2 regions of the Pseudomonas sp. M5A4_2d genome follow, and region 1 is predicted to be linked to the other one. Evidence: riboswitches for the same ligand, from Rfam matches in the RefSeq annotation. Region 1 holds a riboswitch; the other holds the start of a gene.
What was found. Region 1 has a riboswitch for manganese ahead of ACLBW8_RS17530 (TMEM165/GDT1 family protein). Riboswitches for the same ligand answer to the same signal wherever they lie in the genome.
Positions count from the first base shown of each region.

Region 1 (6,248 bases):
CGATGGAAGAGGAGTCGTACGAATGTCCTTATTGTGGAGAGGTGGTCACAGCGTTGCTGGACCTGTCGGCGGGCGATCAGGAATATATAGAAGACTGCCCTGTGTGCTGCCGGCCGATTACGTTCGAGCTCCAGGTGCACGGTGACGAGTGGATGCTGAACGTGCGCAGCGAAAACGAATAACAGGTACGCCCATGCAGCGAATTTATGAGCCGGAAAACCTGATGGAAGGTGAGCTGCTGCAACAAATGCTCGCCAGCGAGGGCATCGAGGCGCACCTGGTGGGGCGCCATTTGCTCGGCGGTACCGGCGAACTGCCGATTTTCGGCCTGCTGGGGCTGGAAGTAGATAACGACCAGGCCGCCTACGCCCGCGAGCTGATTACCGCTTACATCGGTGCGCAGCCCTTGCCCGGCGATGAACCCGACAGCTTCCCCGACGTATTGGTCTGTTAGGCTGTCGGTCGGTTTACCCAAGAGTCGTGTTACCCCATGTGTGGACGTTATGCCCTGTTTCGCTGGAATCCTGCCTTCGCTGCCTTACCGGGATTCCCCTCGGATCAAAAGGCCCAGTGGAATATCTCCCCGAATGATTCGGTGCTGATCCAGCGCCATAGCGAAGGCCAGCGCACCCTCGCGCGTGCCCGCTGGGGGCTCACGCCGCCGTGGCTGACCGACCTTTCCCGCACTCCGGCCCATGCCCGCGCCGAAACCCTGGCGGAGCAACCGATGTTTCGCGAAGCCTTTCGCCAGCGCCGTTGCCTGCTGCCGGCCAATGGTTTTTACGAATGGCGTGGCACCCAACGCAAGCGTCCTTACTGGCTGACGCCGGGTGAAGGCTCGACGCTGTTTTTTGCGGCCATCTGGGAGGCGTATCCGGTGCAGGAGCAGGTGTGGCTGAGCACGGCAGTGGTGACCCAGGCCGCGCAGAGTCAGCGGCGGCCGTTGATTCTCGACGCGGCGGGGCAGGAGGCCTGGTTGAATCCAGAGACCCCCTTGCATGTGTTGCAAGGCTTGCTGGCCAGCGAGCCCGTCGCATTGCGCGAGCGGGTCCTGGCCAACATGGTGAATGACCCGAAGTTGAATGGGCCCGAGTGCCTGACGCCGGCTTAAGCCTTGTGGTTGCAGGTTGGATTCACCGGCCTCAACACCACCGCAAACCGCTAAACCTTGAACGGGATGACCCGCCTCCGCTGTAGGCGTGTGGGATGTATCTGAAAGTTGGTGGTTACACGTCTTGTGTATCTGGCGCAGATACACACGACCGCCTACGATACGCGCCAGGTTTCCAGGGAGAGTGTTGATGAAGAAGTCATTGGCGGTAAGCGTACTCAGTGCAGCGATGCTGCTGGCTGGTTGCCAGTCGGTAAACACCACCAACGGCGGTGCCGTCGGGGTAGAGCGCAAGCAGTACATGTTCAGCATGCTATCGAGCCAGGAAGTCGACCAGATGTACGCCCAGTCCTATCAGCAGACGCTGGGGGAGGCGAGTGGCAAAGGCATGCTGGACAAAACCAGCGCCAACGCCAAGCGCGTGCAGGCGATTGCCAATCGTCTGATCGCCCAGGCACCGACCTTCCGCCCGGATGCGGCGCAGTGGAAGTGGGAAGTGAACCTGATCAAAAGCGATGAGATGAACGCCAACTGCGGGCCTGGCGGCAAGATTTTTGTGTACAGCGCGTTGATCGACAACCTCAAGCTTACCGATGACGAGTTGGCTGCGGTGATGGGCCATGAAATCGCCCACGCGTTGCGCGAACACGGGCGTGAAGCCATGTCCAAGGCCTACGGCATCCAAATGGCCAAGCAGGGCGCTGGTGCCTTGTTCGGGTTGGGCCAGGACAGCCTGGCTTTAGCCGATACGGTTGCCAACTACGGCATGACCTTGCCGAACAGCCGCGCCAACGAAAACGAAGCGGACCTGATCGGGCTGGAGCTTTCGGCCCGGGCTGGCTACAACCCAAACGCGGCCATCACGTTGTGGAACAAGATGGCCAAGGCTTCGGAAGGCGCGCCACCTGAGTTCATGAGCACGCACCCGGCTTCCGACAGTCGGATCGCCTCGTTGCAGGCGGCGATTCCGAAGGTGATGCCGCTCTATCAACAGGCCAAAAAATCCTGATATTTCAAGGCTTGTGAAGATCTAAATGTGGGAGCGGGCTTGCTCGCGAATGCGCAGTATCAGTCGGTAAATCTTTGACTGGACCGCCGCCTTCGCGAGCAAGCCCGCTCCCACATTTGATTGGGTTTACAACCAGCCGCTGCTTTGCATGGCCTTGTAAACCGCCACCACTGCCAGGACGAAAAACGCCGTAGCCGCCAGTCGACGAATCAACGTCAGCGGCAGTTTCTCTGCCGCGAAATTCCCCGCCAAGACCACCGGCACGTTCGCAATCAGCATGCCCAGGGTGGTGCCGATAATCACCAGCCACAACTCCGGATACTGCGCCGCCAGCATCACCGTGGCGATTTGCGTCTTGTCACCGATTTCCGCAAGGAAGAACGCAATCAGCGTGGTCAGGAAAGGCCCGAACTTGCGTGTGGTACTGGCTTCGTCATCGTCGAGTTTGTCCGGCACCAGGGTCCACAGCGCGGTGGCACAGAAACTCGCCGCGAGAATCCAGTGCAACACCGCATCCGAGAAGAAACTGCCGAACCAGGCCCCCACGGCACCGGCGGCCGCATGGTTGGCCAGGGTCGCGGCGACAATGCCGGCGATGATCGGCCAGGGTTTGCGAAAGCGTGCGGCCAGGATGAGTGCGAGCAGCTGCGTCTTGTCGCCGATTTCGGCCAAGGCAACGATTGCGGTAGGAACGAGTAATGAATCCAGCATCAGGTAGGTTTCCAGGGGCGGGTCGACACGGCTATGACACGTACAGCCTTCCCGCCCCGGGTAAGGTGTGCGTGTCATAGGTCTTGTCAAACCCCGGTCCGTCTGTGCGGACTCCTGGGTCGCATACGCCATGGTCTGCTGACCAAGTATGTTGACGTATGCCGGACGAGCGTGGCGCTCGTGGGAGACTACTCCCCTAGGACGGAGCGGATTCTGCCTAGGCAAAACCCATTCGGCAAGCCTTCTTTTTCAAAAAGCCATCAGCCGCGTTTGGCACGGTAGATGCGGAAACCATTGCCCTCGGCCTTGATCGCACAGATGCCCAAGTGCTCTTCGATCAACGGTTGGTACTTGAGGAAGCTGTTGGCCACCAGGCGAAGTTCGCCGCCTTTTGCCAGGTGTTTCGCGGCTTTTCGCAGCAGATTTTCGGTGGCGAAATAATCCGTGTGCACCCCGACATGGAACGGTGGGTTGCTCAAAATCGCGTTCAAACCCATCGGCGCGGCGTCGATGCCGTCACCGGTCAGCACCTCGGCTTCCAGGCCATTGGCCGCCAGGGTCAGGCGACTGCTGGCAGCGGCGAATGCATCCACGTCCAGCATCGTCACGGTGTTGTGCGGGTAGCGACGTTTGACCGCCGCCCCCAGCACGCCCGCGCCGCAACCGAAGTCCAGCAAGTGCCCGCTGGGCAGTTTGTCCAAATGCTCGAGCAACAGCTCGGTGCCGCGATCCAGGCGACCGTGGCTGAACACGCCCGGCAGGCTCACTACCTTGAGCGGCCCCTCGGCCAGTGGCACCTCGAACACCTGTGCCAGGCTCTCCAGCTCGATCGCTTGGGGGGCATTGGCCACGGTGACCTGCCACAGCTGGCAATGCCGCGCGTTATCGAGCTTGCGTGGCTTGCCGAAAGGGGTCATCTGTTTGGCGGCGCTTTCGATACCGCCTTTTTTCTCCCCGACCAGAAACAGCTCGGCGCCGGGCAGGCGCGCGGCCACGGCGTTGAGCAGGTAGTCGGTGAGGTCCTTGGACTTGGGCAGGAAAATCACCGCCGCATCAAACGCGCGCTCGGGCACGTTCACGCCGAACAGGCTGCGCTCGGGGAAGCGTGCGTCGAGCGCGGCCTGGTCACCGGCATGCCAGCACCAGCCGTGAGCATTGGGCAGGCGGCCGAGCAAATCGTCGGCGGGCAACCCTACCAGCAGCAGGTTGCCTTGAAAAAGTTCGGCCTGACGAAGCAGTACTTCACTGCGCGGATCCATGGTCTGCTCCTTGAAAAGGGGCGCAGTTTATCAACTGACGACACGCAGCGGGGCGCCGCTGAAAAAGCCTCGAGCGTTTTCGGCCAATTGGCCGACGATTCGTTGCCGCGCTTCGCGGCTGCCCCAGGCGTTGTGGGGGGTGACGATCAGCCGAGGAATGTCGCCAGCCAGCAGCGGGTTGCCCTGCACGGGTGGCTCCACGCTCAGTACGTCGGTTGCCGCGCCGCCCAGATGGCCACTGCGCAAAGCGTCCGCCAGCGCCTGTTCGTTGATCAAGCCGCCGCGCGCCGTATTGACGATAAACGCGCCAGGTTTGAGCAGCGCCAGTTCGCGGGCGCCGATAAAGTCGCGGGTGTGTTCATTGAGCGGGCAGTGCAGCGTGAGCGCGTCGACCTGCGTGAGCAATTCATCCAGCGGCACGCGGTCGGCGCGGGCAGGGCGCCCGGGAATTGCGCCCAGCACCACGCGCATGCCAAAGGCCTCGGCCAGTCGCGCCACGGCGCTGCCCAGTTCGCCATGGCCGAGCAGGCCAAGGGTTTTGCCCTCCAACTCGACGATCGGGTAGTCCAGCAGACAGAACTGCTTGGCCTCTTGCCACTTGCCTGCGGCGACATCCCGTTGGTAGTCGTTCAAGCGTGTCGCCAGGTTGAGCAACAGCATGATCGTGTGTTGCGCCACCGACGGCGTGCCGTAGCCCTGGCAGTTGCTCACGGTAATGCCATGGGCGCGGGCGGCGGCGAGGTCGACGTTGTTAGTGCCGGTGGCCGATACAAGGATCAGCTTGAGCTCGGGGCAGGCCTCCAGGGTTTCGGTGTTCAGGGCGATCTTGTTGCTGATGACTACCTGGGCGCCTTGCAAGCGTTCGACCACGTTTTGCGGCGTGGTGTGTGCGTATAGCTGCAGGTCGCTGAAGCTGTTGCGCAATTCGCTGAGGTCCAGGTCCCCCAGGTCCAGGGACGGGTGATCAAGGAAGACGGCGCGGCGATTGTTCGTCATCAACTGTACCTTTTGCGACAGGGTTCGAAGGCGTAATCTCCCGAGCCTATCAGATGAAATAATCAGTTACTTACTGGAGTGAGTATGTACGCCGCCGAGTTTTTGACCGTAGCCTTGATTCACTTGTTGGCGGTGGCCAGTCCCGGTCCGGATTTCGCCGTGGTGGTGCGCGAGAGTGTGACCCATGGCCGTCGCGCCGGAACCTGGACCGCGCTGGGTGTTGGTTCGGCGATTTTCCTGCACGTGGGTTACTCGTTGCTCGGGATTGGCTTGATCGTGTCCCAGTCGATTGTGCTGTTCAATGCGCTGAAATGGGCGGCGGCGGCGTACTTGCTGTACATCGGCTTCAAGGCGTTGCGCGCGCAACCGGCCAAGCCCGTGGCCGAGGGCGAGTTGCACCGTGAAGTGGGCGAACGCACTGCGCGTGGGGCGTTTACTGCAGGTTTTGTGACCAATGGCTTGAACCCCAAGGCCACGCTGTTCTTTCTGTCGCTGTTTACCGTGGTGATTAATCCGCACACGCCGTTGGCGATTCAGGCCGGTTATGGGGTGTACCTGGCTGTGGCGACGGCTGTGTGGTTCTGCCTGGTGGCCATGTTGTTCAGCCAGCAGCGCGTGCGGGCTGGGTTTGCGCGTATGGGGCACTGGTTTGATCGGACCATGGGGGCGGTGTTGATTGCTATTGGTGTGAAGCTTGCGTTTACCAGCATGAAATGAGGCATGGTTTTTTTTGGGTGGGGTAGATGGGGGGCATATCCGTTGCTGCGGTAACGGCTGCTTAGGGTTCCGCCCTTACGGCGGGTCACTTTTTTACAAAGCGCCTAAAAAAGTAACCAAAAAACGCTTTGCCCCACCACTCGGTGCCTCGCCCAGGCTCGGCATGCCCTCACTCCGGCTTGAATCCGTGGGCCGCCGCCATGGGCCATCCTTGGCCCATCGCGGCTAACCCGGCGTCCTGCCGGGTTACCCACGGATTCAAGCCTGCGTTCGGCCATCGTGGTTAACGGGGCCTGTCAGATCAAGATCAACAGCAGATCAAAAGCAGAGCACGGCGGCCTGAAAGCTGACCTGAGTGGTAGAAGCGAAAGCAGGGCAACAGCACAGCAACACCACTTTTACCGGATGAAGTGAGTTCCAAATGTGGGAGCGGCGGTGCGACGAT
Region 1 is NZ_JBKEZW010000007.1:112,207-118,454, reverse strand. Features, by position in the region: gene ACLBW8_RS17550 (CPXCG motif-containing cysteine-rich protein) at 3-182, shown strand; gene ACLBW8_RS17545 (putative signal transducing protein) at 194-454, shown strand; gene ACLBW8_RS17540 (SOS response-associated peptidase) at 491-1,111, shown strand; gene ACLBW8_RS17535 (M48 family metallopeptidase) at 1,302-2,120, shown strand; gene ACLBW8_RS17530 (TMEM165/GDT1 family protein) at 2,247-2,831, opposite strand; yybP-ykoY riboswitch at 2,920-3,041, opposite strand; gene ACLBW8_RS17525 (methyltransferase) at 3,092-4,090, opposite strand; gene ACLBW8_RS17520 (2-hydroxyacid dehydrogenase) at 4,121-5,086, opposite strand; gene ACLBW8_RS17515 (LysE family translocator) at 5,171-5,803, shown strand.

Region 2 (6,248 bases), on a different contig from region 1:
ACCCTCGCGTTGGCGGTCGGCGATCAGCGCGCGGGGCAACACGCTGATGGTCATCGGGCTCTCGCCCTGGCCGTAGATTTGCACCAGGCGCGGGCCAAACGTATCGACGGCCGCGCACAGGTCAGCCAGGTACATCGGGCCGCCGCCGTAGACGATGGTCTTGATGCCTGCGCCGCCATAACCCAGGCGCTGCGCCTGTTCGACCATGCGCTTGACCATGGTCGGCGCGGCAAACAGCGATACATCGCCCAACTCGACGGCCAACCCGAACAGCTCGGCCGCATCAAAACCGTGGGACGCAGGCACCACATGCCGCGCGCCAAAACGCACATGAATAAAATTGTAGAGCCCGGCACCGTGGGACATTGGCGCGGCATACACCACGGCGTCAGCGGCGCTGACCGGGTCGACATCCGTGGCATAACACAGCGACATGGCAACCAGATTGCCATGACTCAGCATCACCCCCTTGGAACGCCCGGTGGTGCCGGAGGTGTAGAACAGCCAGGCGAGGTCCTTATCCTCACGCGCCACCGGCTGCTCCAGCGTCGGCCAACCGCGGGTCGGCGGCAGCGTGTGGCCGTCCAGCTCCTTACAGCGCTGAGGCAAGTCCCGTGATGACGAAAACACCCGGCCGCCGTCGGTAAAGATCAGGCGCGCCTGGGCGTTATCGGCAATCCAGGCCGCTTCGCTCGGATGCAGCTTGGCGTTGATCGGCACGACCACCCCACCCAGCCACCAGATGGCGTAGAGCAATTCCAGGTAGTCACAGCTGTTCTTCATCAGCACCGCGACGGCATCCCCCGCCGTCACGCCGTGCTGGTCCACCAGATGCGCGGCGCGTTGACGAACATGGGCCGCAAAGGTGGCGTAATCGGCGATTTGCCGGGTGCCGTCGAACAACGCCGGGCGTTGCGGATCACGGCGCTGGGTATCGTGCAGCCAGTTGGCAATGTTCATGGCTCAGCACCTGCGTGCGTGCAGGACCGAGGCGTAGTTGGCCACCGCCATGCCGCCCATGTTGAACACCAGGCCAAACTCCGGGTCAGGCACCGCCAGGCCAATCGGTTCACCGGTCAATTGCCGAAACGCCAGGGCATGCATCGACACCCCCGTGGCGCCCACCGGATGCCCTTTGGCCTTGAGCCCACCGGAAAGATTCACCGGCAGCCGCCCACCGGCGCGCACCACGCCGCTGTCGAGCACGCGATGGCCCTCGCCTTTGGGCGCCAGGCCCATGGCTTCGTAGATCAGCAGTTCGGCGATGGTGAAGCAGTCATGCACCTCGGCGAAACTCAAGTCGGCCAGGGTGATATTCGCGCCGCGCAATGCCGTGTGGATCGCCCTTTGCGGGCCCTCAAAGGCCAGGATGTCGCGCTGGGCGATGGGCAGGCAGTCGTTGACCTGAGTCATCGTGCAGATCTGTACATCGCGGCGAAACGCCCGCGCGCGCTTGGGCGAGGCCAGAATGATCGCGGCGGCGCCGTCGCTGATCAGTGAGCAATCGGTCAGGCGCAATGACTCGGCCACAAACGGGTTGCTCTTGGACACGTTGTTACAGTGTTCGAAATCCATCACCCGGTGCATCTGCGCCAACGGGTTGGCCATGGCATTGGAGTGGTTCTTGGTGGCGATGGCCGCCATCGAGCCCAGCGGGCAATGGTAGCGCTCGGCATATTGCCGGGCAGCCCGACCGAACAGTTGCGGGAAACTCATGCCGGCTTCGGCCGGGTCATTCTGATAGCCGGCGCCGGCCAAGGCTTGGGTGACCTCGGCGGTGGAGGTGTGGGCCATCTTTTCGGCGCCCACCACCAACACCAGTTCCGCGCTGCCGGACAGGATCGCATTGATCCCGGCCTGGATCGCCGCCGAGCCGGACGCGCAGGCGTTTTCACAGCGGGTGGCCGGTTTGAAGCGCAGGCCGGGGTCGGCCTGCAACAACAGCGAAGAGGCGAACCCGTCAGGCACCAGCCCCGAGTTGAAGTGGCCCAGAAACAACGCATCGATTTCTGACGCGTCAATCGCCGCATCCGTGAGGGCTTCGCGGGTGACCTGCACGATCAGGTCTTCAAGGGTGGTGCCTTCCAGGCGACCAAAACGCGAATGACCGGCGGCAACAATGGAGACGCAATCAGCAGGCATAATCAATTTCTTCTGTTCTTGATACGGACATTCCTTACAATGACCCACCACTGGGCCGGCGCCAATTCGTGTAACTACTTACATGGATAAGTAGCCCGAGGTGAGAAAAACAACGAGGCAGGATGCCCAATGACTGTGTTTGCACAACAACTCCAAGATATCGGGCGCCTGGCGTTCCAGCTGTCCCCCGCACCGCAACTGGTCACCAGCAACCGTGTGATCGTCGACTGCAACGAAGCATTCCTGCAGTTGTTCGGCTATTCGCGCGACGCGTTGGTCAACCAACTGACCCTGCTGATCTACCCCTCCCAGGCTGACTACCACGCCATCGGCAAGCGCAGCCACGATTGGTTGCTGGACAGTGAAAACGGCCGCTACTCCGACGAACGTTTCATGCAGCACAAAAGCGGCGAAGTGTTCTGGGCCAAGTCCCACGGCTACACGCTCACGCCCAAAGACCCGTTCAAGCTGATGATCTGGCACTTCGAACGCCTCGATCGCACCCACCAGGGCACCGGCGACCTCACGCCCCGGGAGCGGGAAATTGCCATGCACATCGTCAACGGCCTCAAATCCAAGGAAATCGCCCTGCGCCTGGCGATTTCCCACCGCACAGTGGAAGTGCATCGGGCACGGTTGATGAGGAAGTTGCAGGCCAAGACGGTGGTGGAGTTGGTGTCGAAAATTATTATGGTGGCGTGACGCGGCCACCGCCGTTGCCCGGCGCACACAGCGTCGAGGTATTGCGCGAAGCGGGCTTTGAGCCGGCGTCCGTACGGAGCCTGCTCAAGGCCAACGTGCTCGTGCAGGCCAGCCCATCCGAATGTTCAGCAGGAACCGCATCATGACTGCCACTGTGACGCTCAACCTTATCGACACGCGCATCGCACGCCTGACCTTCAGCAACCCCACTCAGCGCAATGCCCTCAGTGCGCACTTGCTCGACAGCCTGGATGAAAGCCTGGTCACCCTCGCCGCCCAGCACATCGGCGTGGTGATTCTCGGTGCCGACGTCGGCCAGACGGTGTGGAGCGCCGGCCATGATATTGGCGAAGTGGCCCGCGACCGCGACCCCGTTGCCTATGGCAAACCGCTGGAGCAAGTACTGCGGCGAATCCGCGCCTACCCCGGCGTGGTGATCGCGGCGATTTCGGGCTCGGCCTGGGGCGGCGCCGTCGACCTGGCCATGAGCTGCGACATGGTGGTGGCCGACCACAGCGCCAGCTTCGCCATGACCCCGGCCAACATCGGCTTGCCCTATACCACCAGCGGCCTGCTGCGGTTCTTCAACAACCTGCCGATTCATGTGCTCAAGGAACTGTTCTTCTGCGCGCAGAAACTCGACGCCGAACGCGCCGAACGCTTTGGCGTGATCAACCGCCTGGTACCCACCGAGGCCCTGGAAGCCACCGCCCTGGAAATCGCCCAAGGCATCGCCGCCAAGGCGCCGTTGGCGATTCAGGCGGTGAAGGAGCAATTGCGCATTCTCGAAGACCTGCAACCCATACCCGTGCAGGCCATGGAGCAGATCGCCGAACTGCGCCGCCAGGCCTGCGCCAGTGCAGATTTTGGTGAAGGGCTGGCAGCATTTGCCGAACGTCGCCCACCGGCGTTTGAAGGGCGTTGACAGTTTTTTCATATTTGATCGTCTAGGATGCTGCGCTTCGTTGGGGAGTAACCGGCTTCTGACCCGTGCAGAAGCGTTCGTATCAACATATTCGGCAACCTGCCGTGGTACGAACACCGTTTAGGTTGGTGAGACCAGCGACACATCCATGCCTAACGTCGGGCGTGTGGTTGTGTCGTTGACTCATACAGCCCGACTGGAAGCCTTACCGTGAACCCCATTTCCCTCATTCTTCTCGCCCTTGCCATGTCCACGGACGCCTTTGCGGCGGCCATCGGCAAAGGCTCCAGCCTGCACAAACCACGCCTGACCGAAGCCCTGCGCGCCGGCTTGATCTTTGGCGTGATCGAAGCCATCACGCCGATGATCGGCTGGGCTATCGGCCATGCCGCCACGCGCTGGGTAGAAAGCTGGGACCACTGGATCGCCTTTACCCTGCTGGTCGCGCTGGGCTTGCACATGATCTACAACGGGCTCAAGCCGGATGATGACGAGGTTGAAAAACCCACTCAGCATTCGTTCATGATCCTCGCCGTGACGGCATTTGCGACCAGCATCGACGCAATGGCGGTGGGTGTGGGCCTGGCATTTGTCGACGTGAATATTCTGCTGGCTTCAGCGGCGATAGGCCTTGCGACCATGACCATGGTGACCCTCGGCATGATGCTCGGTCGAGTGCTGGGGACGGTGGTCGGCAAGCGCGCCGAGATGGTCGGTGGCGTGGTGCTGATGCTGGTGGGTGCGACGATTTTGTATGAGCACTTGTCGGCCTGAAGACCTGCACGAAACGAAATGTGGGAGCGGGCTTGCTCGCGAAAGCGCGGTGTCAGTCAGAATATTCATCGACTGGCACACTGCTTTCGCGAGCAAGCCCGCTCCCACATTAGATCTTCAGTGGTTTAGCGATTGCGTTTAAGCCGCGTGGCTTTCCTTCTTCAAACTCTCCATATCAATCACGAAGCGATACTTCACATCGCCCTTGAGCATCCGCTCATACGCCTCATTGATGCCCTGGATATCGATCATCTCGATGTCCGAGACAATCTTGTGCTTGGCGCAGAAATCCAGCATGTCCTGGGTTTCCTGGATACCACCGATCAACGAGCCGGCAAGGCTGCGGCGCTTGAAGATCAGGTTGAATACCGTGGGCGACGGGTGCGGGCTGTCGGGGGCGCCGACCAGGGTCATGGTGCCGTCACGCTTGAGCAGGTTGAGGAAAGGATCAAGGTTATGCGGCGCGGCAACCGTGTTGAGGATGAAGTCCAGGCTGTTGACGACCTTGGCCATTTCGTCGGGGTTCTTCGACACCACGACCTGATCGGCGCCCAGGCGCAGGCCATCTTCGCGTTTGTTCGGTGAGGTGGTGAACAGCGTGACATGGGCCCCCATGGCATGCGCGATCTTCACCGCCATATGCCCCAGCCCACCGAGGCCGACCACGCCGACTTTCTTGCCGGGGCCCACCTTCCAATGGTGCAACGGCGAGTAGGTGGTGATGCCGGCGCACAGCAGCGGCGCCACCGCCGCCAGGTTGGCATCGTCATGGGAGATGCGCAGGACGAACTTCTCCTTGACCACGATAGTGTCCGAGTAGCCTCCGAACGTGTTTTCCCCACCAAACACCGGGCCGTTGTAGGTGCCGGTAAAACCGTTCTCGCAGTATTGCTCCTCGCCTTCGGCGCAGGAGGCGCAGTGCTGGCAGCTGTCGACCATACAACCGACGCCGGCCAGGTCACCCACCTTGAATTTCGTCACGTTGGCACCGACCGCTGTCACGCGGCCGACAATCTCATGGCCGGGCACCGACGGGTACAAGGTGTTGTGCCACTCATTGCGCGCGGTGTGCAGGTCGGAGTGGCATACGCCGCAGTAGAGGATATCGATCTGGACGTCATCCGCCCCTGGCGCACGGCGCTCAAAGGTAAAGGGTTTGAGCGCATCCTTGGAATCCCGAGCGGCGTAGCTGTAAGTCTTGGCCATTTGGTTCACCTGTTGAACTGACGGTAGAGATCAGTGGACCAATATAGACGCTGAACCGTTCAACCGAGCACATCCGTACAAGCCCTTCGTCCGGTTTAACGCAATAGTGAGGCTGACATTTCCCCCCCGACACGCGAGGCGTTTTCCATGAGTACATTCGTTGCCAAAGACGGTACCCAGATCTATTTCAAGGACTGGGGCAGCGGTAAGCCCGTGCTGTTCAGCCATGGCTGGCCGTTGGATGCCGACATGTGGGAATACCAGATGGAATACCTGAGCAGCCGTGGCTTTCGCACCATTGCGTTCGACCGCCGTGGTTTCGGCCGTTCGGACCAGCCGTGGACCGGTAACGACTATGACACCTTCGCCGACGATATTGCCCAACTGATCGAACACCTGGACCTCAAGGACGTGACCCTGGTGGGTTTCTCCATGGGTGGCGGCGACGTGGCACGCTACATCGCACGCCATGGCACGGCTCGCGTGACCGGCCTGGTAT
Region 2 is NZ_JBKEZW010000006.1:230,189-236,436, reverse strand. Features, by position in the region: gene ACLBW8_RS16400 (class I adenylate-forming enzyme family protein) at 1-960, opposite strand, end outside; gene ACLBW8_RS16395 (acetyl-CoA acetyltransferase) at 964-2,142, opposite strand; gene ACLBW8_RS16390 (LuxR C-terminal-related transcriptional regulator) at 2,272-2,844, shown strand; gene scpB (methylmalonyl-CoA decarboxylase) at 2,987-3,769, shown strand; yybP-ykoY riboswitch at 3,800-3,969, shown strand; gene mntP (manganese efflux pump MntP) at 3,980-4,543, shown strand; gene ACLBW8_RS16375 (NAD(P)-dependent alcohol dehydrogenase) at 4,682-5,749, opposite strand; gene ACLBW8_RS16370 (alpha/beta fold hydrolase) at 5,897-6,248, shown strand, end outside.
Region 2: another riboswitch for manganese. It lies ahead of mntP (manganese efflux pump MntP); the one in region 1 lies ahead of ACLBW8_RS17530 (TMEM165/GDT1 family protein).